4 regions of the Neorhizobium sp. T6_25 genome follow, and region 1 is predicted to be linked to each of the others. Evidence: predicted binding sites of a transcription regulator. Region 1 holds the regulator's gene; each other region holds the start of a gene.
The links. The regulator PhoB, encoded in region 1, activates phosphate uptake and scavenging genes when phosphate is short. The targets are predictions, from matches to a motif close to TGTCATNNANCTGTCAT.
Positions count from the first base shown of each region.

Region 2: C5L10_RS07280 (DUF1045 domain-containing protein) is a predicted target of PhoB. The motif match lies at 2,270-2,286, and genes of this name have one in related genera.
Region 3: C5L10_RS29400 (esterase-like activity of phytase family protein) is a predicted target of PhoB. The motif match lies at 3,785-3,801, and genes of this name have one in related genera.
Region 4: C5L10_RS08095 (glycerophosphodiester phosphodiesterase family protein) is a predicted target of PhoB. The motif match lies at 6,101-6,117, and genes of this name have one in related genera.

Region 1 covers NZ_PVBL01000015.1:139,924-147,337, forward strand. Annotated here, with positions in the region: gene C5L10_RS20255 (substrate-binding domain-containing protein) at 102-1,136, shown strand; gene pstC (phosphate ABC transporter permease subunit PstC) at 1,322-2,806, shown strand; gene pstA (phosphate ABC transporter permease PstA) at 2,803-4,122, shown strand; gene pstB (phosphate ABC transporter ATP-binding protein PstB) at 4,136-4,951, shown strand; gene phoU (phosphate signaling complex protein PhoU) at 4,997-5,710, shown strand; gene phoB (phosphate regulon transcriptional regulator PhoB) at 5,732-6,415, shown strand; gene C5L10_RS20285 (winged helix-turn-helix domain-containing protein) at 6,430-7,116, shown strand; gene C5L10_RS20290 (DNA-binding transcriptional regulator) at 7,224-7,414, opposite strand, start outside.
Region 2 covers NZ_PVBL01000004.1:160,969-168,382, forward strand. Annotated here, with positions in the region: gene C5L10_RS07270 (AzlC family ABC transporter permease) at 1-442, opposite strand, end outside; gene C5L10_RS07275 (AraC family transcriptional regulator) at 550-1,407, opposite strand; gene C5L10_RS07280 (DUF1045 domain-containing protein) at 1,476-2,183, opposite strand; gene C5L10_RS07285 (FAD-binding oxidoreductase) at 2,308-3,498, opposite strand; gene mnmD (tRNA (5-methylaminomethyl-2-thiouridine)(34)-methyltransferase MnmD) at 3,497-4,237, shown strand; gene C5L10_RS07295 (hypothetical protein) at 4,305-4,676, opposite strand; gene C5L10_RS07300 (chemotaxis protein CheD) at 5,026-5,538, shown strand; gene C5L10_RS07305 (hypothetical protein) at 5,623-5,832, opposite strand; gene C5L10_RS07310 (response regulator) at 5,951-7,414, opposite strand, start outside.
Region 3 covers NZ_PVBL01000032.1:36,534-43,947, reverse strand. Annotated here, with positions in the region: gene C5L10_RS29410 (DNA repair exonuclease) at 1-308, opposite strand, end outside; gene C5L10_RS29405 (aldo/keto reductase) at 424-1,410, shown strand; gene C5L10_RS29400 (esterase-like activity of phytase family protein) at 1,547-3,736, opposite strand; gene hupB (DNA-binding protein HupB) at 3,917-4,192, opposite strand; gene lon (endopeptidase La) at 4,393-6,810, opposite strand; gene clpX (ATP-dependent Clp protease ATP-binding subunit ClpX) at 7,217-7,414, opposite strand, start outside.
Region 4 covers NZ_PVBL01000004.1:311,184-318,597, forward strand. Annotated here, with positions in the region: gene treY (malto-oligosyltrehalose synthase) at 1-2,102, shown strand, start outside; gene C5L10_RS08070 (NAD(P)/FAD-dependent oxidoreductase) at 2,550-3,878, shown strand; gene C5L10_RS08075 (hypothetical protein) at 3,875-4,159, shown strand; gene C5L10_RS08080 (SDR family oxidoreductase) at 4,238-5,095, opposite strand; gene C5L10_RS08085 (hypothetical protein) at 5,218-5,466, opposite strand; gene C5L10_RS08090 (DUF983 domain-containing protein) at 5,565-5,978, opposite strand; gene C5L10_RS08095 (glycerophosphodiester phosphodiesterase family protein) at 6,183-7,037, shown strand; gene C5L10_RS08100 (hypothetical protein) at 7,044-7,346, opposite strand.

The DNA of each region.
Region 1 (7,414 bases):
CCTTTTCACAAATGAAATAAATCTGTCACAAAACTGTAATGAGCAACAGATAGAGGGTAGCCGACGCCCAAGCGTCAATCCGAATTCCAAGGGAGAAATCCATGAAGAAGTATCTAGGAAGCTGCGCTGTAGCCGCAATTCTGCTGGCCACCGCAGGCGTCGCAACGGCTCGCGATCAGGTTCAGGTTGCCGGTTCCTCCACCGTTCTTCCCTATGCGAAGATCGTTGCGGAAGCTTTCGGCGAAGCCTTCCCGAAGTTCAAGACCCCGATCGTCGAGTCGGGCGGCACCGGCGCCGGCCTCAAGGAATTCTGCAAGGGCGTCGGCGAAGCCACGATCGACATTGCAAATGCTTCCCGCGCGATCAACAAGTCTGAAGCCGAAGCCTGCAAGGCGGCCGGCGTCACCGACGTCCAGGAAATCCGCATCGGCTACGACGGTATCGTTTTCGCGACCGCCAGCAGCAACGGCGACATGAAGCTCGAGCCGAAGGACATCTACAAGGCTCTCGCCGCTCAGGTCGTTGTTGATGGCAAGCTCGTCGCCAACCCCTACAAGAACTGGTCGGAGATCAACCCGACGCTTCCGAAGGGCCCGATCGCCGCCTACATCCCGGGCGAAAAGCACGGCACGCGCGAAGTTTTCGAACTGAACGTTCTTGCTGCAGGCTGCAAGGATTCCGGCGCAACCGACGTCATCGCCAAGGAGCTCGCTGAGAAGGCCGCCCAGACCAAGGCTTGCGTTGCTGTTCGCAAGGACGGCGTTGCCGTGGACATCGACGGCGACTACACCGAGACGCTCGCTCGTATCGCTGCCAACAAGACCGGCGTCGGCGTATTCGGCCTCGCTTTCTACGAAAACAACGCCGACAAGCTGAAGGTCGCCACCATGCGCGGCATCAAGCCGACCGCAGCCACGATCGCTGACGGCACCTATCCGGTTTCCCGTCCGCTGTTCTTCTACGTCAAGAAGGCTCACCTGGGCGTCGTCCCGGGCCTCAAGGAATACGTCGAGTTCTTCCTCTCCGACGACATGATCGGCCCTGACTCGCCGCTCATCGAGTACGGTCTGGTTGCCGCTCCGGACGCCCAGCGCGAACAGGCCCGCAAGGACTTTACCGCTGGCAAGACCATGTAATCAAAAGAACGGCGCCGCTCCTGGCGGCGCCGTTTCTCTCCGACCGCAGGCTTTTGCCTCGGTGGGGAATCGTCGGTTTTGCGGCGATGGTGTTGCGCGAGGCGCGACGGCGATGCGATCGGTTCCGATGAACGGAGCTGGGCGGTGATGGGTTGCCGCCGAAGGCGGTACGCCGGGGGATTATGATGAACACATCACTAATATTGTTGATTTTGGCGATAATCGGCATAGCCGGTTACGTCGCCGGTGCCCGGTATGCAATGGCACTGGTCGGAGGAATTTCCTCCAAACTTCATTCGCGGCCTGGATATTACGGTTCTTTTGTCGCCGTCTGGGCGATCTTGCCGGCCGTCGTCATTCTTTTTGTCTGGCTGGTCGCCAGCCCCATGTATATCAGCTCCTCGGTGCGCGGTGCGTTTCCCGAAGAGGTGAAAACCCAATCGCAGGCCGAGCAGGGCCTGAGCTACGGCATGATTACCTCGATTGCCCGCGGCATGAATGCGCTGACTGGCGACGAAATCGCCCGCATCGAGAATAATCCGGTGGAGCTTCGTGCTGCGCTTGGCGCCAAGGGCGTTCCGCTTGCGGGTGATCCGCAGCCCTTCATGGTCAAGGCCGCTGCCGAGCTGAACAGGATGACCTTCGTCAGCCGTATCCTCATGACGATCATTGTTCTGGGGGCTTCCATCGGCGGCGCCCTCTTTGCTTATCGCCAGATCGCGCCGCGCTTCCGCGCCCGCAACCGGGTGGAAAAAGTGATCCTCGGCAGCCTCGTCGTCGCGTCTTCGATCGCCATTCTGACCACCGTCGGCATCGTCGCATCGATGCTGACGGAAGCTGCCCACTTCTTCACCGCCATTCCCGCCTGGGAATTCTTCTTCGGCACGGTATGGGACCCGCGTTTTGCCGCTGCGGGTTCGGGTGGCTCCGAAGGTCAGTTCGGTCTCATTCCGCTGCTGCTCGGCACGCTCTATATCGGTTTCGTCGCGATGCTCTTCGCGGTTCCGATCGGTCTCTTTTCGGCAATCTACATGTCGGAATATGCTTCGCCGAAGGTCCGCTCGGTTGCCAAGCCGCTGCTCGAAGTGCTCGCCGGCATTCCGACCATCGTCTACGGCTTCTTCGCATTGACGACGGTCGGTCCGTTCCTTCGCGACATTTCTTCGCAGCTGAACGGCCTCGTCACCGGCGACTATGCCAACTTCATACAGGCACAGAGCGTTCTGACGGCTGGTTTCGTCATGGGCATCATGCTTATCCCCTATGTGTCCTCGCTATCGGACGACATCATCACGGCAGTGCCACGTGCCCTGCGTGACGGCTCGCTCGGTCTCGGCGCCACTCGGTCGGAAACCATCAAGAAGGTCGTCCTGCCGGCAGCTCTGCCGGGTATCGTCGGCGCTCTCCTGATGACCGCATCGCGCGCCGTCGGCGAAACCATGATCGTCGTGCTTGCGGCCGGTGTTGCCGCCCGCCTGCAGATCAATCCGTTCGAGCCGATGACGACCGTGACCGTCAAGATCGTCAACCAGCTGACGGGTGACCTTGAGTTCACCTCGCCGCAGACCCTGGTTGCCTTCGCGCTGGGCATCACGCTGTTCGCCATCACGCTTTGCCTCAACATCTACGCGCTCTATATCGTGCGCAAATACCGGGAGCAGTACGAATGACCGATGTGGTTTCTCCCGCCGCCGGCATCCCCAAGGCCAAGTCCGTCCGTCGCGATATCGGCATCAAGGGCCGCTACGCCGCCGAGCGTCGCTTCCGCGCCTATGGCATCGCCGCGCTTTCCTTCGGCATCATCTTCCTGATGCTTCTCCTGTGGTCGGTGGTCTCCAAGGGATACACCGCCTTCCAGCAGACCATGATCACCATGCCGGTCGAGTTCTCGCAGCAGATCATCGACCCGCAGAACGAAAGGGCCACCAACCCGCAGAAGCTGATGACGGCGAACTATCCGGTCGTCGCCCGCAACGCGCTCGCCAAGCTGCTCAACGTCAGCGTGGACGACCGTGTCGCAGCCCGCGCAGTCAGCCAGATGCTGTCGGATGGTGTCCGCGTTCAGCTGCGTGACCTGGTGGTCGCCAATCCGGCGATCATCGGAACGACGCAGACGGTAAGACTGCTCGCCTCCGGCGATATCGACTCGGCCTACAAGGGCCAGATCGACCTCAACGTCGGCCAGGAGAACCGCAAGATCAACGACCAGCAGCTCGGTTGGATGACGCAGCTCTCCGACAGCGGTGCGCTTGCCAAGCATTTCAACAGCGGCATTTTCGTCAACGGCGCATCGAGCCGTCCGGAAGCCGCCGGCGTCGGCGTCGCGCTCATCGGCTCGTTCTACATGATGCTGATCGTGCTTGTCCTGGCGCTGCCGATCGGCGTCGCCGCCTCGATCTATCTCGAGGAGTTCGCCCCGAAGAACAAGTTCACCGACCTGATCGAGGTGAATATCAACAACCTCGCGGCCGTTCCCTCGATCGTCTACGGTCTTCTCGGTCTGGCGGTCTTCGTCAACTTCATGGGCCTGCCGCGTTCCGCCTCCTTCGTCGGCGGTCTGGTGCTCACCCTCATGACGCTGCCGACGATCATCATCGCGACCCGCGCGGCGCTGAAGGCCGTGCCGCCTTCGATCCGGGCGGCGGCCCTCGGGCTCGGCGCATCGAAGATGCAGACGATCTTCCACCATGTCCTGCCGCTTGCCATGCCGGGCATCCTGACCGGCACCATCATCGGCCTGGCCCACGCACTCGGCGAAACCGCGCCGCTGCTGCTGATCGGCATGGTGGCCTTCGTCGCCAACTATCCGACCACGCCGCTTGACCCGTCGACGGCGCTGCCGGTCCAGATCTACATGTGGGCGAACGAAGCGGAGCGCGCGTTCGTCGAGCGTACCTCGGGAGCAATCATCATCCTGCTCCTGTTCCTCATCCTAATGAATGTTGGCGCAATTCTCTTGCGGCGTCGCTTCGAGCGGCGCTGGTAGAAGGAGTATGACAATGAATATGATGTCAGAATCGGCAGTAGAAAAGGCGCTGGACCAAAAGATGAGCGATGCTTCCCACAAGATGATCGGCAAGGACGTTTCGGTTTATTACGGCGAAAAGCGTGCGCTTTTCGACGTCAACCTCAACGTCCGCGAAAACACTGTGACGGCTCTCATCGGTCCTTCCGGCTGCGGCAAGTCCACCTTCCTGCGCTGCCTCAACCGCATGAACGACACGATCGAGAATTGCCGCGTCACAGGCAAGATCACCCTCGACACGGACGATATCTACGACAATAACATCGACGTCGTGGAACTTCGCGCCCGCGTCGGCATGGTGTTCCAGAAGCCGAACCCGTTCCCGAAGACCATCTACGAGAACATTTCCTACGGTCCGCGCATCCACGGTCTTTCCAAGAACAAGGCCGACATGGACCAGATCGTCGAGGCGAGCCTGCAGCGCGCCGGTCTCTGGGGCGAAGTGAAGGATCGCCTGCACGAATCCGGCACCGGCCTCTCCGGCGGCCAGCAGCAGCGTCTGTGCATCGCCCGTGCGATCGCCGTGTCGCCGGAAGTCATCCTCATGGACGAACCCTGCTCGGCTCTCGACCCGATCGCGACCGCCAAGGTTGAAGAACTCATCCATGAGCTGCGTGCCAACTACACGATCGTGATCGTGACGCATTCGATGCAGCAGGCTGCCCGCGTGTCGCAGCGCACCGCCATGTTCCATCTCGGCCAGCTCGTCGAGGAGAACGACACCGACAAGATGTTCACCAATCCCGACGATCAGCGCACCCAGGATTACATCATGGGCCGTTTCGGCTGATCCAGCCGATTGTGCCGCCTGAAAATCAATTTTGAGGACTAGAAGATGGCATCGACCCATATCCTGTCGGCTTATGACGACGAACTGAAATACCTGAGCCGCCGCATTTCCGAAATGGGTGGCCTCGCCGAGCAGATGTGCTCGGACGCCGTGCGGGCGCTGGTCAATTCCGACGCCGCACTCGCCCAGAAGGTCATCTCCGACGACGTGATCCTCGATCACGCCGAGCGCGAGATCGGCGACAAGGCGATCATCACGATCGCCCGCCGCCAGCCGGTTGCAGCCGACCTTCGCGAGATCGTCGGTTCGCTGCGCATCGCCTCCGATCTGGAGCGCGTCGGCGACCTTGGCAAGAACACCGCCAAGCGCGTCATCGCGGTTCAGGGCACCGGCGTTCCGCGCAAGCTCGCCCGCGGCCTCGAACATCTCTCCGATCTCGCCCTCGTGCAGCTCAAGGACGTCCTCGACGTCTATGCGACGCGTTCGGCGGAAAAGGCCGAGGCGATCCGCAGCCGCGACGAGGAAATCGACGCGATGTACACCTCGCTGTTCCGCGAACTCCTCACCTACATGATGGAGGATCCGCGCAACATCACCACCTGCACGCATCTTCTGTTCTGCGCCAAGAACATCGAGCGTATCGGCGACCACGCCACCAACATCGCCGAGACCATCTACTACATGACGACAGGCGCCCAGCCGGAAGGCGATCGTCCGAAGGACGACTCGTCGAACACGCTCGGCGCGATCACCGAATAGAACTGACGGAGCAGGCCAAGAATGCTGCCGAAAATCGCTGTCGTAGAAGACGAAGAGGCGCTGAGCGTGCTTCTTCGCTACAATCTGGAAGCCGAGGGTTATGAGGTCGATACCGTTTTGCGGGGCGACGAAGCCGAAATTCGGCTTCAGGAGCGGGTACCGGACCTTCTGATCCTGGACTGGATGCTGCCCGGCGTTTCCGGCATCGAACTCTGCCGCCGGCTGCGCATGCGCCCGGAAACCGAGCGCCTGCCGATTATCATGCTGACGGCCCGCGGCGAGGAGAGCGAACGTGTTCGCGGCCTCGCCACCGGCGCCGACGACTATGTGGTAAAACCCTTCTCGACGCCGGAACTGATGGCGCGCGTCAAGGCCATGCTGCGCCGGGCCCGTCCGGAGGTGCTCTCAAGCGTTCTCCGTTGCGGCGATATCGAACTTGATCGGGAAACCCATCGCGTCCACCGCAAGAGCCGCGAAGTGCGTCTGGGCCCGACCGAATTCCGCCTGCTCGAATTCCTGATGGCGGCGCCGGGGCGGGTCTTTTCCCGCTCGCAGCTTCTGGACGGCGTCTGGGGCCATGACATCTACGTCGACGAGCGTACGGTCGACGTCCATGTGGGAAGACTCCGCAAGGCACTCAACTTCTCCAACATGCAGGATGTCATCCGCACCGTCCGCGGCGCCGGATACTCCATGGAAACATAGTTGGTGGCCACGAGATGAGCGCGCGGGTCCTGTTGGTCGACGACGACGAGTCGTTCCGCCTGATATTGCGGAAAGCCCTCGTGGCCGACAGCTTCGTCGTATCGATGCTGGCAAGTGGAGCCGAGATCTCAAATCGCTTGAAAGCGGTTCCGCCGGATATCCTGGTCATGAGTTCGGATCTTCCGGGCGTGCGAGGTCTCGAGGTGTGCCGCGAGGTGCGTCTCGACCCTGTCCTGTCGCGCCTTCCGATCATCCTCCTTGTGCCGTCGGGTGGCGAAGGCCTTCACCTCATAGCACTCGCGGCGGGTGCCGACGATTGCCTCCTAAAGCCATTCTCCCCGGTCGAGCTCGTTGTCCGTGTGAAGAACCTGCTCAGGCGCGTGAACCCGGCGCTTCTCGACCATATGCTGAAGGTCGGCGATCTCACGCTTGACCGGGAAGCCCATCGGGTTCACCGGCAGAAACGTGAGGTCAAGCTCGGGCCGAAGGAGTTCAAGCTCCTTGAATTCCTGATGCGGACGCCGGGCAAGGTCTATTCCCGCTCGGAGCTCAAGGCGTCCCTATGGGGCGACGACACGACTGTCGATGAGCGCGCCATCGATGTCCATATCGGCCGGCTTCGCAAAGTCATCAGCCTCGGCAAGTCCGACAACGTGATCCGGACCGTGCGCGGCGCCGGATACGCATTGGGCGATTTCTGACGCCGTCTCGTTGGACTTGAGTCCAACCTTTATTCTGACCGTCTCATTGCGACCCGGCGGACCATTGCCATGGAGGCTGGCGAAGCAGCATTCGGCGTCTATTGAAACTATGCAGCGCCTTTCACCAACGCCTCCGCCGTACCTTGCGGGTCGACCGCAATCACCTTCAGATATGCCTTTGCCGGCTGGTCCGGTTCGGATCGGCCTTGCTCCCAGTCGCGCAACGTCCCGAGCGGAATCTGGTAGCGGCCGGAAAACTCTTCCTGGGTCAGGCCGAGCGCGCGTCGGATGACCTTGA
Region 2 (7,414 bases), on a different contig from region 1:
GGTCGCCGAGAAAGGCACCGAGCGCGGCACCAGCCAGTCCCGAGAGCACCCAGGCGAGATAGAAGGGCATGGCGAGGCCGGCGAACCAGGCGGGCGTCAGCCGCGCCACCTTGGCCCGGAACTCCGCCATCGCCCAGATTTCGTCGGCGAGGAACAGCATCGAAAGATAGCGCGCCGGTTGGCCGAAACCCTCCATCCTTGTGCCGAGCGAGGCGCTCATCAGCACGTGGCGGATGTTGACCAAAAGGGCTGCAAACCCGACGCCGGTCCAAGAGGCCGGATGAGTCCAGATATCCATCGCCACGAATTGCGAGCCGCCTGCAAAGACGAGCGCGCTCATCAGCCCCGCCTCGGCCGGCGAAAGGCCCTTGGTCGCCGCCACCGCCCCGAAGACGAGGCCGATCGGGATGACTGCGGCGATCAGCGGCGAGATCGCCCGCATGCCGCCGAGGAAGTCCAGAAATCTTGAATTGCCATTCACGTCGAAAAAACTCCGGTTGAGGCGGAGGTCTTAGAGATCAAGCGGATAGCCGTCTTGAACGAAAGTGATCAGCGAGCCCGGTATTGCCCCGGCGTCAGTCCGGTGCGGGCCTTGAAGTGGCGGGTGAAATGGGCCTGGTCGGCAAAACCGCATTCGAGGGCGATCTCGGCTGGCTGGCCTCCTTCCCTCAACCGCTTGCGGGCCGCGCGGATGCGGATATCGGTCAGGAAGGAATGCGGGGTGATGTGGAATTCCTTGCGGAACGCGCGGATGAGGTGGGCGCGGCTGAGCCCCGCGACGGCCGCGAGTTCCTCCAGCCCGACATCGGATGCAAAATGCTCGGTGAGGTAGTCGCGGGCCTGGCGCACGGCGGTGCGCTCGGTCGAATCGGCCGGCACGATGATCGAACTGCCGTGGCGACGGAACATTGCGTCGAGCACCAGGAACATCGCCTGGCTGGCTTCGAGCGCGCCGGATCCCTCCTCCAGCGTCCGGTGCGCCTCGTGGAAAGCGTCGGCAAGCGCCTGGTCGTGGAGGAGTTGGATGCCGAAGGCGGGCGTGCCCCGGAAGGGTTTGCCGGTGACGTCTTCGAGTATCTCGCGAAGCAGCGCGACATCCGGATAGATCATCCGGTAGCGATAACCGCCACCCCGGGGCGCACCGTCATGTGTCTCGCCCGGATTGATCAGGTAGAGCCCGCCCGGCCCGGCGCTCTCACGGCTGCCCTTGATGGTGCAGACCTGCATGCCCTGCTCGATCGCACCGATGCTGAACGTATCATGCGCATGCGGCGCGAATTCGTGGGTGAGAAACGTCGCGCGCAGGCATTCCATGCCGCCGAAGCGATCGTCGCGCCAGAAACGGGTCACCTCTGCCGGCATCAGCGGCATGTGGTCGGTGGCCTGTTCCTGCGAGATATTCTCCATGGGGGGAATATAGCAGATGACAGCGCGGTTGCTCTTGAACAAAAGTGACGCCGCCGGCACCCAAAATCTCAGGCGATCTTGCGCGCCGCCACTCGTCCCATCGGGTGCAGTGAATGCACCTGGAAGGGCGCGCCGGGCTCCTCCTCGATGAACAGCGCCAGGTTGGCGATTTCGACCGGCTTTTTCAGATAGGGCTCGAAATAATCGCGCAGCGCAATTTCGAAACGCGGCATCTCGACCGGCGACAGCGGGCCGGTCAGCGTCATGTGGAAACGAAACTCGTCCATCACGTAAGGGTGGCCCCAGCGATACAGGTTGGCGAATTGCGGCGCCGAGAGATCGCCTGAATCGCTGCGCTCCAGCTCTGCTTCCGACAGCGGCGTGCGGAAATTGTCGAACTCCTGGACGACGGAAGCGGCGAGGAACCGGGCGGTATCGCAGGGGACGACCGGCGCAAGGCCGAAGAAATTGCCGAGCCGGACGACTTCGAGCTTCGGCAGTTCGAACGGGCTGTGGGTGCCCGCAAAGCGCATCAGGTGGCGCAGCAGCATCGGTTCGGTGACGTCGGGTGCCAGCCGGAACGGCGCCTTCAGCGTCGCGTGGAAACCGTAGCGACGCGGCAGCGCGGTATTGAAGGCAATGTCGTGGATGCCGATGCCGCGGATCGCCGGCGGCTCCATCGCCTCGCCCGAAAAGGCATTGCGACCGAGCCACTGGGCCGCGGCAAGCGTCAGCGGGTCATGCGCCGGAGGCGTGAAATGAATGGCATAGCGCATGCGTCACCTTCTGAACGTCCTTTTTCAGCAACCCCATGTTTTACGCATTGCTCAACAATCCCCACCGTGGGGGTTAAGTGATTTGCGTGACAGAATAACGACGCGAAGGACTGAAAGTTCGCGTTTAACGCGAGGCGACGGCAAGGTGATTGGCGAGCGTGAACGACGCCGGAAGTCGCATTTCCCGGCCGTTCAGGGCATTGAGGGCAGCATCGGCCAACCTGTGCGCGATGCCGAAGCTCACCTTGAAACCACCTGTGAGCGCGATCACTCGGGCGTGATCGGGATGCGCGCCGACCATTGGATCGCGATCGATCGCCTTCGGCCGCAATCCCGCCCAGCGTTCGATGACCGGGGCCCGGGCCAAGGCCGGCACCAGCGCCCGGGCACGCGCAATGAGTTCGTCCAGCTGGGAATCGGTCGAGGACGGGTCGTCGAACACATCCTCGCTGGTGCTGCCGACCGCGACGTGACCGCCCTCATGGGCGACCACATAAAGGCCGTTCAGGAAGATCACCGGCAGGGACGGATCGACATCGGCCTTGAGGAGCGCTGCCTGCCCTTTGACCGGCTGACCGATCGCATGGTTCAGCGGCGGCGAGATGCCCTGAAGCAGGGGGAAGGACCGGTGGCCGGCCGAGACGATGCAGTGACCGAAGGCTACGCTTTCGCCGCCTCGGAATATAATCCTATTTCCTGAGGGGTCGATCGCCTCCGCCTCCAGGCCTTCGACGAGCCGAACATTGCTGGCCGTCCGCAGATAAGCGACCAGCGCCGAGACGAGTCCGCGCGGCGAAACCCGGGCGGCAAACGTGTCATGCACCAGTCCGGCAGCCGCGAATGAGGCATCCGGCCACCCTTTTTGCGGGGGACGGTCGAGCACATGCCAATGGAAACGGCGGTCGCCGCGCCGCCAGCAGGCTTCCGCATCGGCCGAGTGCCCGAGCGCGATCTTCCGTAAGTGCGGCTTCGGCAGCGGGATCAGCCGGCCGGAGCGGCGGTAGCCGCAGACGACGCCGGTCTCGACTTCGAGCTCGATGATCTCGTCTTCCAGCGACAGAAGCGCATCGAACTGGAACTGTTTCTTGTCGTTCCACTTGTCCGGCATGTGCGGCATCAGGGCGCCGAGCAGCCCGCCGCTCGCCCCCTGCCCCAGCGGTCCAGCATCGACAAGCAGGGTATTGATACCGAGCCGGTCGGCCTTGACCGCCGCCCAGAGGCCCATGATGCCGCCGCCGAGGATGACGAGATCGGCGGATGGCGGAAGGACATGAGATTGACCACCGGAGCCGGCAGGATTATCCGCATGTCCCATGAGCGACCGTGATCCTGAAATTCGTGTGACCGAAAGCCAGACCCTGGACTGGCATGACGGCGATATGCCCTATTCGCAAAAGTTTTGCGATCACTTTTATTGCCGCACCGACGGTCGGCTGGAATGCGGCCACACGTTTCTGGCCGGCAATGGCCTGCCTGAGCGCTGGGGCCTGCCGGAGCGCTGGGAAAGGCAACAGACTTTCCGGATCGGCGAACTCGGCTTCGGCACCGGGTTGAACTTCTGCGAAACATGGCGGCAGTGGAAGCTTTTTCGATCCGCAGGCGCGAAGCTTCATTTCACCTCGTTCGAGCTTTACCCGATGCAGCGCGACGAGATCGACCGGGCGCTTGCCCGCTGGCCGGAGATCGATGCGGAACGGCAGGCGCTGATCGAGGCCTGGCCGGACAAACCCGCTGGCCACGTCGTGATCGACGCTGACGCCCAGACCCGGCTGACGGTCGTCTGCGGCCCCGCGCTCGAAGGCGTCTCGGTGGCGGAGGCCGATTTCGACGCCTGGTTCCTCGACGGTTTTGCACCATCGCGCAATCCGGACATGTGGTCGCCGGAAATCATGCAGGCGATCTACGACAAGACCTTGTCCGGCGGCACGTTCGGCACCTATGCGGCCGCCGGCTTCGTGCGGCGGAACCTGCAGGCCGCCGGTTTCACGGTCGAGCGGCGGCCCGGCTTTGCCGGCAAGCGCGAGATGTTGTGCGGCATCAAACCGGCGACCTGATCCAAGGCCGCCCAACGCAAAACAGCCGGCCCTGGGACCGGCTGCCATCCGTCACATCGCAGACCACCTATTGGCAGACGCGCAGGCTTTCCATGTGCCAGCCGCCGTCATAGGCGTTGCGGACGCGGCGGTCCTCGAACCAGCAGCGCGGCCGAGGCGGCGGTGGCGGATCGATGTAGCGCGGCCCGCCGTCATTGGCGAGAGCGCCGCCGATCAGGCCGCCTATGACGCCGGCCGCCAGGCCCCCGGCGATTATGGCGCCGTCGTTGTTACGATGTCTGCGCGGCGGAGGCGGAGGACCACGGCGATCGTATCGGTCGTATCGATCGTATCGGTCATAGTGTCTGTCCCATTGCTGGGCCGCAGCTTCACCGGCGGGTACCACGATGCTGGTGCAGGTGGCCGCCAGGATCAGCGCCGAGACAATTATCTTCTTCATCACAAGCGTCTCCGTTTCCACCGAGCGCGCCTGCGAGCGGCAGGAAAAAGCCCGATATTCCGGAACAATGCACATGCCCTGCTTAACGCTCCCTGAACGGAAAAGCCGCTCGCAGCAGAAAGCCTGTGACAGGATCGACCGCGAGGCGTCCGGCCGGCTCTACGAAAGAAGGGCCGCCGCGCGTGCCGCTCCCGATCGAGCACGGACCGCCCCTGCCCACGTCCCTGGAATTACAAAATGCATCCCAGCCAGTATTTCTCGTCATTCATTGTTGGGCCTTCCCGTCCGCGTAGCGCCTTCATACTTTTGCGGGAAAGTGAATGTCGCATGCACGGGATCGGAGCATTAGATGAACTTCATGGACTCCCACCATATTCATGTCCTCGGTGGTCAATATGCGGTATCCGCCGATCCTGATATCATACTGATGACCGTTCTCGGCTCCTGCGTCTCGGCCTGCATCTATGATACGGTCACCAACATCGGAGGAATGAACCATTTCATCCTGCCGACGAGCGGCGGTCTGGATATCGCCGAGCGCCCGGAACGTTATGGTGACCTGGCCATGCGCACGCTGGTCGACGACCTTTATGATTTCGGTGCCGAACGCCGAAATCTCAGGGCCAAGCTCTTTGGCGGCCGCACGCGAAAGTCGAGCGGCTACGATCCGGGATCTCTCAATTCCGCATTCGCGAGACGGTTCCTTCTGGAAGAGGGCATCAAGCTTGTCGACACCAGCCTCGGCGACGATCTGGCGCGCTGGATCACGTTTCAACCGACGACGGGCAGAGTGCAGATGAGGATTACCGACGCCATGCCCGCCCCCTCGATGGCCGGCACGGCGCGGGAAAGGAGAATTTGACCGGCTTGGCCACGTTCTCGTCGCCGCATGAGCTGGGACCGTGGTCCAGTCGGCCAGGGTTTCGGCGGCGTCCCGGAGAGGCGACTACTCCCGGCCCGTAATCCGCCTGGGATCGTCGATGTAACAGATCAGCGTCGATGCGATCATCAACGCGACATACGAGAAAAACAGCTTCCAGAACATGTCCCACGTCACAACCTGAATGCCCCAGAAGCAGAGGATCAGGACGACGGCAAGCGCGATCGTGGCGGCGACGCAGATCGGGCGAAGGACGGAAACGATGCGGGTAATCATGGCAGCTCTCCTAGCGTCCCGAGATTTACCGCACAGCGCCAAGTTGTCCAGAGTGAGCTTCCGCCAGGGTTAACTCCCCCGTTGCTGCAGGCGAGCGCCTCGAACCAGAAACTCCGGCTCAGTTGGAAACGGAACTCACGATTGCGCCGCCGAGCCAGTTGCGGACCTTGGCTTCCAGTGCCTCCGGGCTGATCGGCTTGGAAAGATAATCGTCCATGCCCACCTGGAAGCAGAGTTCGCGGTCGCTTTCCAGCGCATGCGCCGTGACGCCGATGATCGGTGTGTGGGTTCCCGTCTCCTGTTCGAGCTCGCGGATTTTCTGGGTCGCCTGATGCCCGTTCATGATCGGCATCGAGACGTCCATGATGATGACCGCCGGATCGTGCTTTCTCCACGCCTCGACCGCTTCCGCACCGTTCTTGACGATCTGGAACAGCCAGCCGGTGGTCTGCAGGATCTGGGTGAAGACGATCTGGTTGACCTCGTTGTCCTCTGCGACCAGCACGTCGAGCGTCGGTGCCGCCTGCATGGGCGGCGTGGAAACCGGCGCCGCCGGCTGTTCGGCAATCACCGGCGTTGAAGCAGCCAGCGTGGGCGTGGCAACCGGGACGAGGGTCGGCACTGTCGCCTGAGGACGAGCAGCCGCCTGCCCTGCTTCGACCGACCGCCGCTTGGTGCGGATCGAGCGGACGACGTCGATGATCGTGCTGCGCAGCAGATTGGCGCGCGCCGGCTTCATCAGATGGGCCTGGACGTTGAGGGCGGCAAACATGCTGTCGTCGCCGGCCATGTCCATGGAGGTCAGGAAGACCACGCCGGTGCCGTCGAAGCGCGCGTCGCGCCTGAGGTGCTTTGCGAAATCGAGGCCGTTCATCTCCGGCATGTGGTAGTCGAGCACGATCGCGTCGACGGTGACGCCGATACGGGCGGCTTCGTTGAGGATCGCCAGGCCCTCGGCGCCGCTTTCGGCTGCGACCGTGTCGAAGCCCCACATGGTGAGCTGTTCGGTGAGGATACGGCGGTTGACGGCATTGTCGTCGACGACGAGGATGCGGGCACCGCTCGTGTTGATCGGCAGGGTGGTGAGCACATTGCGTTCGCTGACCACCTGGAACGGCAGGTGCACGGTGAAGACCGAACCGCGTCCGACTTCGCTGGTCACGTCGATATAGCCGCCGAACAGTTCGGTGAGGCCCGCGGTGATCGCCAGGCCGAGACCGGTGCCTTCGTGGCGGCGCGTCGAGGATGTATCGACCTGCGAGAATTTCTCGAAGACCGATTTCAGTTTCTCTTCGGGAATGCCGAGCCCGGTATCCTCGATGCGGATCGACAGCATCATCTCGCCGGGGCCTTTCGCCTCCGACCTCAGGTCGATGAAGACATGCCCCTTTTCGGTGAACTTGACCGCGTTGCCGACGAGGTTGGTGATGATCTGACGGAAACGTCCCGCGTCGCCCATCACCGTCTCGCGGATCGAGACGTCGCCGCGCACGATGAGCTCGATATCCTTCTCGGCGGCCGATGACGACAAAAGCGTCGCCACGTCCTCGATCGCCTCGACCGGATCGAACGGCGCCTTGCG
Region 3 (7,414 bases), on a different contig from region 1:
GTGATGACGCTTTCGGCGTCGTGATTGCCCTTCAGCAGGAAGACAGGAATACCGGCGCGTTCCAGCCGCGCCACTTCGCGGTTGAAGAACAGGCCGATCTTGTTGTCCTTCCAGTCGCCGTCATAGACGTCGCCGGCGACGATAAAGAAGTCCACCTTGCGTTCGACCGCCTGGTCGACCAGGCCTGAAAACGCCCTGCGGCTCGCCTCGATGAACAGTTCGGCAATCGCGGCATCCTTCAACGCCAGCCCCTGGAAAGGACTGCCGAGATGCAGGTCGGCGGCGTGAATGAATCGGAAGGAGGTCATCGAATCGCTTGTTTCGGTTGCCGGAGCAGATCAGGTGTTTTAGGCAAATGCCGGGCACGAAGAAAGCTCAGGGTTCCGCAGCCTGTGGATAGCCCAATCTTATTCGGAGGACATCATGAGAAACCACGCGTTCGGACGCACATCCTTCACCGTCGGCGAGATCGGTTTCGGCGCCTGGCAGATCGGCGGCTCCTGGGGCGACGTCGCCGAAGCGGACGGGGCCAAGGCGCTGGAAGCGGCGCTCGATGCCGGCGTCACCTTCATCGATACCGCCGACGTCTATGGCGACGGCCGCTCGGAAAAGATCATTGCCGGCGTCCTGAAATCGCGCGGAGGCGATCGCCCGATGGTTGCGACCAAGGCGGGCCGTCGCCTGAACCCGCATGTCGCTGACGGCTATACCAAGGGCAATCTCGAGGGCTTCATCGACCGCAGCCTTAAGAACTTCGAAATCGACAGCCTCGACCTCGTGCAGCTCCACTGCCCACCGACCGAAGTCCTCTACCGTCCGGAAGTTTTTGGCGCGCTCGACGATCTGCGTCGCGCTGGCAAGATCAAGAATTACGGCGTCAGCGTCGAGAAGGTCGAGGAAGCGCTGAAGGCGATCGAGTATCCCGACGTCACCAGCATCCAGATCATCTACAACATCTTTCGCCAGCGCCCGGCCGACCTGTTCTTCAATGAGGCCAGGCGGAAGAACGTCGCGGTCATCGTGCGCGTGCCGCTCGCCAGCGGGCTGCTCTCGGGCAAGATCACCCGCGACACGGCGTTTGCCAAGGACGACCACCGCAACTTCAACCGTCATGGCGATGCCTTCGATGTCGGCGAGACCTTTGCCGGCGTACCGTTCGAAGTCGGCCTCCAGGCGGTCGAGGAAGTCCGCAAGCTGGTGCCGCAGGGAGCGTCGATGGCGGCTTTCGCGCTGAAATGGATCCTGATGAACGAGGCCGTTACCGTCGTCATTCCGGGCGCCCGCAACGAGGCGCAGGCCAAGGGCAATGCGGCGGCGGCAGAGCTTGCCGCACTTTCGGCCGACGTGATGACGGCGACCATGGAAATTTATGCGCGGCTGGTTGCTCCGCACGTGCATCAGCGCTGGTAGGGAACTTGCCAAGGCAAAAAGGGGCCTGCCCCTCAAAAATGGCAGATCGAGCACTGAGGGCTACCGGTTACGCCCTCCCAGAAACACAAAAAGGCCGGGCAAAACCCGGCCTTTTTCCGTTTCAGTCTTGAGGTGCTCAGTGAGTGCCCTTGAGGTCGACCGGGAAGAACAGCGTCTCGCCGGAGCTGTCGTCGACGCCGTCGTTGTCGGTGACGGCGAAGGCCTTGCCGGACTTGTCGAAGGTGAAGCCTTCGAGCTTGTCGACCACGTAGCCGTTCGAAGCCTTCAGATCCGGGATAAAATCGTGGGCTTCTTCCTTCTTCACCACCGGCAGTTCGGTGCCGATCTTGGCCGGCTTCAGGTCGGCGATCGCCACCCGATAGAGCTTCTTCAGCTTGGCGGCATCGCCGATCTGGTTGTCGCGCTCGATGATGTAGACATAATCGCCATGGGCTGTGATTTCCGAAAGACCCACCCAGCCTGCCCCGGCCTTGTCGAGCGGGTAGCGCACGGCGCCCCATTCCTTGGACTTCGGCTTGTAGGAGACGAGCTTGACGGTGCCCTTCGGGTCATCCTTCCATTCGCGCTGCATCGCCATCCACAGGACCATGTCGTCGCCTGACCCGACCGTCGTCACGCCTTCGAAACCGAAGCGGGTCTCGCCGGCGAGCAGGTCTGCGGGCAGGCCGATCTCGGCCTTGATCTCGCCCTTGGCGTCGACGTTGTAGAGGCCATGGCCGGTCAGCTTGGCGGAGTCGCCTTCCGACGCCAGCCAGAAACCGCCCTTGCCGTCGAGCGCGATGCCTTCGATGTCGAGCTTCTGGGCCGGCTGGCCGCCGCGGGTGATGCGCAGGACGCCGGTGATTTCGGCGGGCTTCCTGGTGGTGTCGATGGTGAAGATCGACGGCTGCATGGTGTAGACCGAGTCGCTGACGGCATAGAGGATGCCGTCTTTCTGGGCGTCGCCGACCAGGCCCGAGAGAGCGCCCCAGCCGAGCACGTTGCCATCGACGTCCTTGGAGACGAGCTTCGGATAGTTGGCCACGCCTTCTTCCAGGGCGTAGATCATCACATGCGAACGGGCGCCGCCGTCCTTGCCGAGATCGACTTCATTGGCGGTCGCAAACAGGTTGCGGCCCGGAATGGCGACGGCGCCTTCCGGCGAGATGCCCGAGGGCAGGATCTGCATGAGCTGCGGCTCGGCGCCGGTGTCCTTGTAGACGGCGACGACAGAGGCGCGTTCGGCGAGCAGGAAGAGATACTTCTGGCCGTTGAAGGTCGCGGCTTCCATGCCTTCGACCTCGATGCCCTTCGAGCGCGCGCGCTTTTCCGGGAAATGGCCGAGACGGGCAACCGCGCGCTCTAGCGAGGCACCTGATTCGTAGAGAACCTTGCCGGTGCGGTCGAAGATGGTGAAGCCGCGCGAGCCGCCCTTCCAGTCGCCTTCGTTGGCGACCACGAGGCGGTTGTTGTCGAGCCACTTGACGGCGTCAGGCTCGCGCAGCGCCGAAGCCTTGCCGGTGAAGGACAGTTGGCCGTCGGTCTTGTTGTCGATGCCTTCGAGATCGGCCTTGCCGGCGGAGAAGTGGCCGGTGACCTGGCCGGTCTTGCCGTCGATAATGACAATCTCGTTGTTTTCCTGCATTGTCAGGGCAATTTCGCCATTGTCGTTGATGGCGACGAATTCCGGCTCCGGATCTTCCGGCGCGACACCGGCAAGGCCGGTCAGCGTCACGTGCTTGATCGAGGCGCAGTCGGCGGTGCCGTCCTTCAGGGAGACGATCACCAGGTCGCCGGCCGGCATCTGCGGAATGGCGCCATCGTTGACGTCCTCGTCGCGCTCGTTCTCGATGGCGATCGCGGCAAAGGTCTTGTCCTTGGAGACGGTGATCGAGTCCGGCTGGCCGCCGAGATCGCAGGTCAGATCGACCTTCTTCGTCGCAATGTCGACGACGGCGAGGATGCCGGTCGGCTTCTGCTTGCTTTCGCCGGTGTTGACGGCGGCGAGAACCTTCTTGCCGACCGACGCAACCGAGGTCGGCTCGCCCTTGAAAGTGAGCGCGCCAAGCGCCTTCGGGGCCTTCGGATCGGTGATGTCGATGAACCCGATCGCGCCGAGCGGGCTATCGGTATAGATGAGCGTCATGCCGTCTTCGCTGGCGGTGACGATTTCGGCCGAGCTGACGCTCAGCTTGTCCTTGTCGGCGGGAAGATTGGCGGCGACGGGGAAAGATGCGATGCGGTTGAAAACCTGCTCGGCGCTCGCCGGCACGGCGACCGAAGCAAGAAGTGCTGCGGTCAACGCGGCACGAAGTGAAAACGTCATGGGAAGCCCTCCTGTCCATGAAACACAGGTGGCTTGTGAGCCACGGTCGTGACAGGCAGATGACAGTTTTCGCATCCGGCGTCCTGGCCGGCGGAGATTAGCAATTCGTAAAAAAGGCCCGGGAAAAACCCGGGCCTTTTCAAATGCGAGACTGTAACAGGATGCCTTAAAGGCAGCGCGTTAGCTGTTGACTGCGTCCTTCAGGCCCTTACCGGCCGAGAACTTCGGCACGTTACGTGCCGGGATGTCGACTTCGGCGCCGGTCGAAGGATTACGACCCTTGGACGCTTCGCGACGGGAAACGGAGAAGCTGCCGAAACCGGCAAGACGGATATCGCCGCCCTTCTTCAGTTCAGCCTGTACGGTCTCAAAAACGGCGTCTACAGCGGATGCGGCATCAGCCTTAGAGAGGCCGGCCTTCTCGGCCACTGCGGATACCAACTCATTCTTATTCATGTTTCCACCCCTTTCAAACGGTTTTGGAACGACTCATGTAATCGGGGCAGACAATAGTCAGGCGCCCGCCCGTGGCAACCCAAAAGCTCCGCAATCGCCTGAAAAACAAGGGGTCCGCGTTATTTTTCACAAAAAAAGCCGGCGTTTTGCCGGCTTTTTTCATTGCTGGTGCCAATTTGGCATAACCAAAAGGCTATCGATCAGTGTGCGACGGCAACGCCTGCGTCGTCCACGCCTTCGACCGTGGTGATCAGCGGCGTTTCCACCGTACCATCCCACTCGATCGCTTCCGGCTGACGAACGAGCGCGTGACGGATCACCTCACCCATGCGGGAAACCGGAATGATCTCCATGTTGTTCTTCACGTTGTCCGGAATCTCGGCCAGATCCTTGGCGTTTTCTTCGGGGATCAGAACGGTCTTGATGTTGCCGCGAAGGGCGGCAAGCAGCTTTTCCTTGAGGCCGCCGATCGGCAGCACGCGGCCGCGAAGGGTGATCTCGCCCGTCATCGCCACGTCCTTGCGAACGGGAATGCCGGTCATGATCGAGACGATCGCGGTTGCCATGCCGACACCGGCCGACGGGCCGTCCTTCGGGGTGGCACCTTCCGGAACGTGGACGTGGATGTCCGACTTGTCGAAGCGCGGCGGTTCGATGCCGAAATCCACGGCTCTGCTGCGGACATAGGATGCCGCCGCCGAGATGGATTCCTTCATGACTTCCTTGAGGTTGCCGGTGACCGTCATGCGGCCCTTGCCCGGCATCATCACGCCTTCTATCGTCAGCAGCTCGCCACCGACTTCCGTCCATGCGAGACCCGTGACCACGCCGACCTGATCCTCGCCCTCGGCTTCGCCGTGGCGGAAGCGCGGAACGCCGAGGTAGTCGGAGATGTTGGCCGCGGTGATCGCAACCGACTTGGTCTTGCCCTTGATGATCTCGGTGACCGCCTTGCGGGCGAGCTTCATCAGCTCACGCTCATAGCTACGAACGCCGGCTTCCCGCGTGTACTGCTGGCTGATCGCCATCAGGGCATCGTCGGTGATCGAGAATTCGTTCGGCTGCAGGGCATGTTCCTTGATCGCCTTCGGCAGAAGGTGACGCTTGGCGATTTCGCGCTTCTCATCTTCGGTGTAACCGGCGATGCGGATGATTTCCATACGGTCCATCAGCGGAGCCGGGATGTTCAGCGTGTTCGCCGTGGTGATGAACATCACGTCGGACAGGTCGTATTCGACTTCCAGGTAGTGGTCCATGAAGGTCGAGTTCTGCGCCGGATCCAGCACTTCGAGCAAGGCCGAAGACGGGTCGCCGCGGAAATCCATGCCCATCTTGTCGATCTCGTCGAGCAGGAAGAGCGGGTTGGACTTCTTGGCCTTCTTCATCGACTGGATGACCTTGCCGGGCATCGAGCCGATATAGGTGCGGCGGTGACCACGGATTTCGGCTTCGTCACGGACGCCGCCGAGAGCCATGCGCACGTACTCGCGGCCGGTCGCCTTGGCGATCGACTGGGCGAGCGAGGTCTTGCCGACGCCCGGAGGGCCGACGAGGCACAGGATCGGACCCTTGAGCTTGGTTGCGCGGGCCTGCACGGCGAGATATTCGATGATGCGTTCCTTGACCTTGTCGAGGCCGAAGTGATCGGCTTCGAGGATCTTCTCGGCATTGTTGAGGTCGACCTTGACCTTCGACTTCTTGGCCCACGGAATGCCGAGCAGCCAGTCGAGATAGTTGCGCACGACGGTGGCTTCCGCCGACATCGGGCTCATCTGCTTGAGCTTTTTCAGCTCGGCATCGGCCTTTTCCTTGGCTTCCTTGGACAGCTTGGTCTTGGCGATGCGCTCTTCCAGTTCGGCCATCTCGTCACGGCCTTCCTCGCCGTCGCCGAGCTCCTTCTGGATCGCCTTCATCTGTTCGTTGAGGTAGTATTCGCGCTGGGTCTTCTCCATCTGGCGTTTTACACGCGAGCGGATACGCTTTTCCACCTGCAGGACGGAGATCTCGCCTTCCATGAAGCCGAGCGCCTTTTCGAGGCGCAGCTTGACGGAAACCGTTTCCAGCATTTCCTGCTTTTCGGTGATCTTGATCGACAGATGCGAGGCGACCGTATCGGCCAACTTCGAATAGTCCTCGATCTGGCTTGCGGCGCCCACCACTTCCGGCGAGATTTTCTTGTTGAGCTTCACGTAGTTTTCGAACTCGGAAACCACGGAGCGCGACAGGGCTTCGACCTCGACCGCATCCTCGTCGGGTTCGGCAAGAACGCTCGCCGTCGCCTCGTAGAATTCTTCACGGTCGGTATAGCCGTCGATCTTGGCGCGCGAGCGGCCTTCGACCAGAACCTTGACGGTGCCGTCGGGCAGCTTCAGGAGCTGCAGCACGTTAGCGACGGTGCCGACCTTGTAGATTGCCGAGGGTTCGGGATCGTCGTCGCCGGCGTTGATCTGGGTGACCAGCATGATCTGCTTGTCGGAACCCATCACCTCTTCGAGCGCGCGAATAGACTTCTCCCGTCCGACGAACAAAGGCACGATCATATGCGGAAAGACCACAATGTCGCGCAGCGGCAGCACCGGATAGGTTTCGCTACCAGTCGCAGACGTTGAATTCGTCATTTCATTTCCTTTCCATCGTCCCGTTTCCGGGATACGTCCCGGGCAAATCACCCGGGCACTTCACTCTCGCCCAAAGTGGAGTTTTCGAAATTTGATTTCAAGCCTTGCAAGGCCGCCGCCGCTGGGATTGTGACAGGGGTATTACAAAGCGTGCGCACATTACGCCACGCGGAACGCCTAAGGACACGGGACGCGACTCACCGGAACTGCCAACCTGCGATCACATGCAGGCGAAGCAGCCCGAACATTGATGATCTTCCCGCACCGTCTCTAATGCAAGACGAATATGGTGCAATTCTTCGCGAGGCAAAAATGGTGGAAAAATCAAAATAAGCAAGGCTATCTACCAACATAAAAAAGAGGCCCCGACAGGGCCTCTTGCATTGTGCGGTCCGGAACGGGCGGATCAGGCCGAAACGTTCGCCTTTTCATCCTGCCGGTCGGCATAGATGTAGAGCGGCCGGGCGTTTCCACGCACGACGTCGTCCGAGATGACCACTTCGCGCACGCCTTCGAGCGTCGGCAGTTCGAACATGGTGTCGAGAAGGATCTTCTCCATGATCGAGCGCAGGCCGCGCGCGCCGGTCTTGCGGGTGATCGCCCG
Region 4 (7,414 bases), on a different contig from region 1:
CCGATCCGGAAACCGGCAAACCGGCCTTCGCCTATTACGACACGTTTTATCCGCTGACTCCGGCGAGTTACGCCGGCCGCGAGACGGAAGTGCTGAAGGTCACCGATCGCGCCGCGATTGCCAGACTGCACGACCAGCAGCCCTACCGGCTGATGTCCTGGCGGGATGCACCCCGCGACCTCTCCTATCGCCGCTTCTTCGAGATTACCGGGCTTGCCGGCGTGCGGGTGGAGGATGGCACCGTATTCGACGACACGCACCGGCTGATCCTCGAACTCGTCCGTGACGGCAAGGTGGACGGCCTGCGCGTCGATCACGTCGACGGCCTCGCCGACCCGAAGAGCTATCTCGAACGCCTGCGGCAGGAGGCCGGGCCGGATTGCTACATCACCGTCGAAAAGATCCTCGGAGAAGGCGAACAGATCCCGGCAGACTGGCCGATCTCCGGCACGACCGGCTATGAGTTCATCGCAGCCGTCAGCGACGCCCTGGTCGACGGCCGCAAGCTGGACGAACTGCGCAGCGCCTATGAAAGGTTGACCGGCCAACCGGTCGACATGGAAGCCGAATTGCGCGCCGCAAAGCTCCTGATGGCCGAGAACAATTTCGCCGGCGAGGTTTCGGCACTGCTGAATATCGCCATGCAGATCCAGCCTACTGAGGACCGGGAATCCGCTCTGTCGGAAGCAGCCGTGAAGTCGGCGCTGCGGGAACTGCTCGTCGCCTTCCCGGTCTATCGCACCTATGGCACCCGGCAGGGCATTCCGCCGGAGGGCCGGGAGATGCTGGCGAAGGTTCTCGACAAGGTGCGCAACGGCCCAAACCCGCCGGAGCATGCGGCGCTCGCCTTCCTCGAACGTATCCTGGTCGGCGATGTCGAGCAGGCGGCAGCCAGCCAGGCATCGATCTTCCGTACCCGGTTCCAGCAGCTCACCGGCCCGCTGATGGCGAAATCCGTGGAAGATACACTGTTCTTCCGCCAGCATATGGCGCTGGCGCTGAACGAGGTCGGTGCCGAGCCCCTGCCCCGCAGCTTCTCGCTCGATCGCTTCCATGCGGAAATGCAGACGCGGCTGGAAAGGCAGCCCGACGCCCTATCTGGCACCTCGACCCACGATACCAAGCGCGGCGAGGATGCCCGCGCCCGACTTTATGCGATCACCGAGGCCCCGGAGCTCTGGGCCGAAGCCGTGGGTCGCTGGCGCAGGCTCAACAGCCAAGCCGTCGGCGCACTGGATGACGGCCGCGCGCCGGAACCTGCGGTCGAATGGATGCTCTACCAGGCGCTCGCCGGCGCTTGGCCGAACGATCTCCACACCGAAGACGCGGCAGGCCTCAAGGCGCTGGAGACACGTTTCCTCGGCTATGTCGACAAGGCACTGCGCGAGGCGAAGCTGCGGACCAACTGGGGCGATCCAAATGAGACCTACGAGAAGGCGGTCCAAGAGTACGCCCGCACGCTTCTGTTACCCAGCAACCAGGCCTTCCTGACCGACTTCACCGATACCTTGCGCCCCTTCATCCGAGCAGGCCTGGTGAACGGCATCACCCAGACGATCATCAAGCTGACGGCGCCCGGCGTACCCGATATCTACCAGGGCAGCGAAGGCCTCGATCTCAGCCTCGTCGATCCGGACAACCGCCGCGAGCCGGATTTCGACAGGCTCCAGCAGCGCCTGACGGAGAAGGAAAAGCTTGCCTCCACCGAGGAGGACGAATGGCAGAACGGCCGGCTGAAACAGCATGTCATCGCTACCCTGCTGCGCGTTCGCCAGGAGGCGCCGACCCTGTTTCGCCGGGGGGAATATCTGTCTCTCGGAGCGTCGGGCAAGCGCGCCGACAACGTCATCGCCTTCGCCCGCGCCGACATGGACGATGCTTTCATCGTCATCGCCCCGCGGCTGGTGTTCAGTGCGCTGCATGCGGGCCTTGCTCCGTCCGGGTCCGAACGTTGGGCGGAAACGGAGATAATTCTGCCCGAAAGGCTGGGACACCGCCGCTATCGCGATGTCTGCACCGGCAAGGTCGTCGATCCCAAGGATCGCATCGCCGTCAACTGGGCGTTTGGCGACCACCCCTTCGCGCTTCTGCTGGCGGAATAGTGCCGCTACGTCAAAAGAGCATCACAAGGAAAAGGCGCCGATCCTAAAACGGACTGCGCCTTTTCGATATCCTTCAGCTTTGCTTCTCACCGATCAGCCTATGCCGATGAAGGACAGGACGGCGAGAACGATAACGACGGCTCCAACGAGCCATACGATGCTGTTCATGACTGTCTCCTTTTCAGTTCGCTACAGGTGGAAGCAAGGCTTCCGTTTTGATTCCATTTAATAAATCAAGCAAACCCAACAAGATTCAGAACGGCGATGACGATGACGACCGCGCCGACTAACCAAACGATGCTGTTCATGACTTTCTCCTTTTGATGTCGTGAAATTGAACGGCGACAGGCGTAAAAGGTTCCGGTGAAACATGGCTGGAACAAACGCGCCTGGCATGGGTTGAACGAGCGTCGAGTGGGGCTCTGCCCCGGCAAAGGGTGGGGCAGTATGGCCGACGAAATTCTGAACAACGACATGACGGGCGGAGAAACAAAACCACCACGCGTCGTCATTGTCGGCGCCGGTTTCGGCGGGCTAGCGACTGCTGGAGCGCTCGGCAACAGCCCCATCGACGTGACAGTCATCGACCGGCGCAACCACAATCTTTTCCAGCCGCTACTCTATCAGGTTGCGACCGCCGCACTGTCTCCCGCCGACATATCGGAACCGATCCGCCGCACGCTGGGGCGCTTCAAGAACATCAACGTCATGCTGGCGGAAGTCACCGGCGTCGATGCGGCCGCCAGGACCGTGATGCTCGACAACGGCACCTCGGTCCCCTACGACCGCCTCGTCATCGCCACCGGCTCGGACTACAACTATTTCGGCCATGACGACTGGCGCGCCTGGGCACCGGGCCTGAAAACCATCCACGAGGCAAGGCTGATCCGCCAACGCCTGCTGCTCGCCTTCGAGAAGGCCGAGCTTTCCCATGATCCGGAAGAAAAGAAGGCGCTGCTCACCAGCGTCATCATCGGCGGCGGTCCGACCGGCGTCGAAATGGCCGGCGCGATCGCCGAACTCGGCCACTTCATGATCACCCGCGACTTCCGCAAGCTGGAGCCCGATCATCTGCGGGTGATCCTCATCGAGGCCGGCCCGAAGATCCTCGCGGCCTTCCCGGACAATCTCACCCAATACGCGATGAAGGCACTCGAAAAAGCCGGCGTCGAGGTGATGACCAACCTGGCCGTCGAATCCGTCACCAAGGATGAAGTGGTTGCCGGTTCGCAGCGTTTCCGCACCAGCTGCGTCATCTGGGGTGCCGGCGTCAAAGCGTCGCCCTCGGCCAAATGGCTCGGCATCGAGGGCAAGGCGGGTGGCCGCATCCCGGTCGAGCCGGATCTTTCCATCACCGGCTTTCCGGATATCTTCGCGCTCGGCGATACGGCGCTGGGTCTTGCGGAGGACGGCAAGCCCCTGCCCGCCCTTGCCCAGGTCGCCAAGCAGCAGGGGCAATATCTCGGCGAAGCGCTGCGGGCAAAACTGCTGGACGGCACGGCCCCCCAGCCTTTCCGGTTCAAGAATCGCGGCAACACCGCCGTCATCGGCCGCGATGCCGCGATCTTCGATTTTGGCAAATGGACGCTGAAGGGTCGGGTCGCCTGGTTCCTCTGGGCGCTCGTCCACGTCTACCTGCTCGTTAATTTTGAAAAACGCCTGCTGGTTAGCGTACAATGGATTTGGCGTTACCTGACCCAGCAGCGCGGAGCGCGGCTGATCGATGAAAACGCCGCCACCTCGGTTCCGTCTTCCACGCAAAGGACAGAGACATGAACACCGCCAATCCGCAGCTCGAAGGCCTCTATCTCGCCGTTGCCGCGATCAACCGGCTTCTGGTCGAAAAGGGTGTCGTCTCCCATGCCGACATTCAGAGCGCCCTGCAGGTGGCCGAACGCACCGTGCTTGCCGACGACAAGCCGCTCGCCGTGTCGACGTCCCATCAGAAGGCAATCGCCTTCCCGATCCGGCTCCTGCTTCTGGCAAACGAGGCGAGCGAGCAAGGCACCAAAATCTGTTTCGAGGATCTGGCCCGGGAAGTCGGCCGCCGCACCTGAGAAAGAAAATGTATCCGCCAAACATGAACGGCGGCGTGGGACCCACGCCGCCGCTGTTGTCGTGGGAGGAGAGCTTAACTACAGGATGGGTTTGCCGCCGGTGACGGCGATCATCGTGCCGGAAACGTAGCTGGAGAGCGGATCGGCCAGCATCACATAGGCCGTCGCAAGCTCGGCCGGCTGGCCGGGGCGTTTCATCGGCACCTGCTTGCCGAATTCCTTCACACGGTCCTCCGTCATCGTGGAGGGGATGAGCGGCGTCCAGATCGGCCCGGGCGCGACCGCGTTGGCGCGTATCCCCTTTTCGGCCAGCAGCTGTGCGAGACCTGCCGTGAAATTCTGGATCGCGCCCTTGGTGGTCGCATAGGCAAGCAGCGTCGGGTTCGGAGTGTCGGAATTGATTGAGGCCGTGTTGATGATGGCGCTCCCCGGCTTCATGTGGGGAACCGCCGCCTTGGTGAGATAGAACATCGCATGGATGTTGACCTGGAAGGTCAGTTCCCATTCCTCATCGCTGATATCGCCGATGTCGGAGAACGTAGCCTGATGAGCGGCGTTGTTGACGAGGATATCGATCCCGCCGAACTCCTGGACGGCCTTGTCGATGATTGCCCGGCAATGCGCCGCGGTCTTGATGTCGCCCGGCACCAGCACCGCCTTGCGGCCTGCCTCCTCGACCAGGCGCTTGGTATCCTCGGCATCCTCGTCTTCGTCCAGATAGGAAATCAAGAGATCGGCGCCCTCGCGCGCAAAGGCGATCGCCACCGCCCGGCCGATGCCGCTGTCGCCGCCGGTGATCACCGCCTTCTTGCCGGCCAGCCGGCCGGAGCCGCGGTAGGAGAGCTCGCCGTGATCAGGCACCGGATCCATGCGCCCGGTAAAGCCCGGCATCGGCTGCTGCTGTTCTGGAAACGGCGGAGTGGGATACTGGGCCATCAAGATCTTCCTTGTTGTCGAGGTCGCGAACTGACCGCCCCAACTGGCCTCGTCCGGAGATGTTCCCGATCAAAATGCACAATCAGAAAAAGAGGAAATCGCGACCCAGCACGCCTTCCGGTTCACGCCCCCGGGGTGATTGCTCCGTCGCCACGCCGCAGGCGTTTCAGCTGATTGACGATCCGGAGCGAGCTTGCGGCCCGGGTCGCCGAGGAATCCGAGCTCTTCGACAGGATCCGCAACATGTCCTCCGCCTCGTCCGCAGAGATGGTGCCCCGGGCGGCCAGACCGTCGATCAGCATGAGCATCGCCCCCTCGACCGCGAGCGACCTTCGGCGCGTTTCCATTTCGATTTCATCGGCAGCGGACATTGCAGGCTCCTTGAACTGTCACCTGCCGAATGGTTTGGGAAGAAGAATGTTCCTCATCTTCCGGCTCGGTTTTAACGCGAGCCCCGAAGTCCTTTCGGTCAGCCGCCGTTCTCGCCGTCAACAGGCGATGATGGCCCCCGGTCGATCTTGCCAGGCCCTGCCTTGTAAAAATACTGGCTCGCGACCAGCCAGCCCTTCAGCGGCCGCATCGGCGCAAGGCAGGTGAGGAGCAGGAAAGGTAGCGAGATCAGCAGATGCACCCAGAATGGCGGCTGGAAACTGGTCTCGATCCAGACCGCAAGCGCAATGCTCGGAATGCAGCCGAAGCACATGACGAAAAAGGCGGGACCGTCTCCAGGATCGGCGAAGGAATAATCGAGGCCGCAAACCTCGCAAGCCGGCCGCATCGACAGGAACCCGTTGAACAGATGTCCCTGGCCGCAACGCGGGCAACGGCCACGCGGGCCGGTGCTATAGGGAGGAAGAGGCGCCCAATTCGCGTCATGGGACATGGAAATCTGCCTTTCGTGACAGGAGACAAAACGTGTTTTCCGGTATTTATCCCGCAGACCTCTATAACAAGCAGTTGCCTGCCGGGCGCAATTGCGGCTTTTGAGGTTCGGCACGAAACTTCTGTCATCGATCTATGGCAGGCAGCTTCAAAACAATAGTCTGGCGTCGATCGAATCGCTGCCCTTCACCGTAGACGGTATTTCATGGCTTCAGAATTTTCAGGCCTCGGCATCGCCCATCAGGGTCGTTTCACCCGGCTAAAGTGGCATCGCCTGCGCCGCAGTTTCAAGGACCCGCTGTTTTCCGCCGGCGTCATGGCAGAGGGTTTTCGCCTCGGAGCATCGAGCGAACTCGATCTGCGCGTCCGCGCCGATGGCGGTTTTGTCGTGCTGCACGACGACGAACTCGAAGGTGAAACCACCGGCCACGGCCTCATCCGTGAGGCTTTGCCCGAAACCATCCGCGGCCTGACGCTTCTACAGGGTGGCCATCCGCCGATCCTCAGCGAGGATCTCGCGACGATGCTTCAAACAGCGCATCCGGACGCCCTGCTGCAGTTCGACATGAAGGACGGGCTGGAGGCGATCGGCGTACGCGGCATGGATCATCTTGTCGATCATTTCGGCAATGCCGGCTCCTCGATCATCGTCAGCGGTGCCGATCTCGATCTTGTCGTCGCCATCAAGCAGAGACTGCCGGGCCTCAAGCGCGGCATCGACCCGACCGGCAAGCTCGTGGAGATCTATCGCCATGAAGGCCTAAAGGCCGTCGAAACGGATCTGCGCGCCGATATCGCCGGCCCGACCGAGCCGGACACCATCTATCTCGCCTGGCAGCTGGTGTTGCAGGCCGCCAAGGACGGGCTCGACCTGATCGGCCTCTGCCACGATGCCGGCAGGCTCGTCGATGCCTGGACCTTCAACCTCAAGAACCCGGACGCCGGTTTCGACGAGGCCGAAACCCGCAGCTTCTCCGCCCTGATGGCGCTGAAGCCGGATCAGATCACCACCGACGAACCGGTGGCTACCGAACGTGCCTGGGCGGCCATATCCGCTTGAAGTTCATCAATCGTCGAACCCGAACGGATCGCGAAACACCCGCCGGTTGACCAGCTTGAGACTGCGGTCCGGCTGGATGATGTAATTTTCCTCGACCCGCTGGCCGAGTTCGTTGCGGAACTCGTGCGGCACGACGCTGCCGATCGGCGCCTTGGTGAGCTTGGTGCGCGGCTGGCCCCCATAGGTGATGCTGCCGGGGATCGGCCGGATGCCCGGACCGATGTCGAGTGCGCCGGTGGTTCCGCCGCCGTCCGTGCTGCAGCCGGCAAGCGCGATCACGAGACCGACGGTGGCGATGATGTTTCTCATGGGCTGATCCTTCCCGATGTCCCGCTGACGCGGTGGACTCTCTGAACTTCGCGGATATGCGGGAGGTT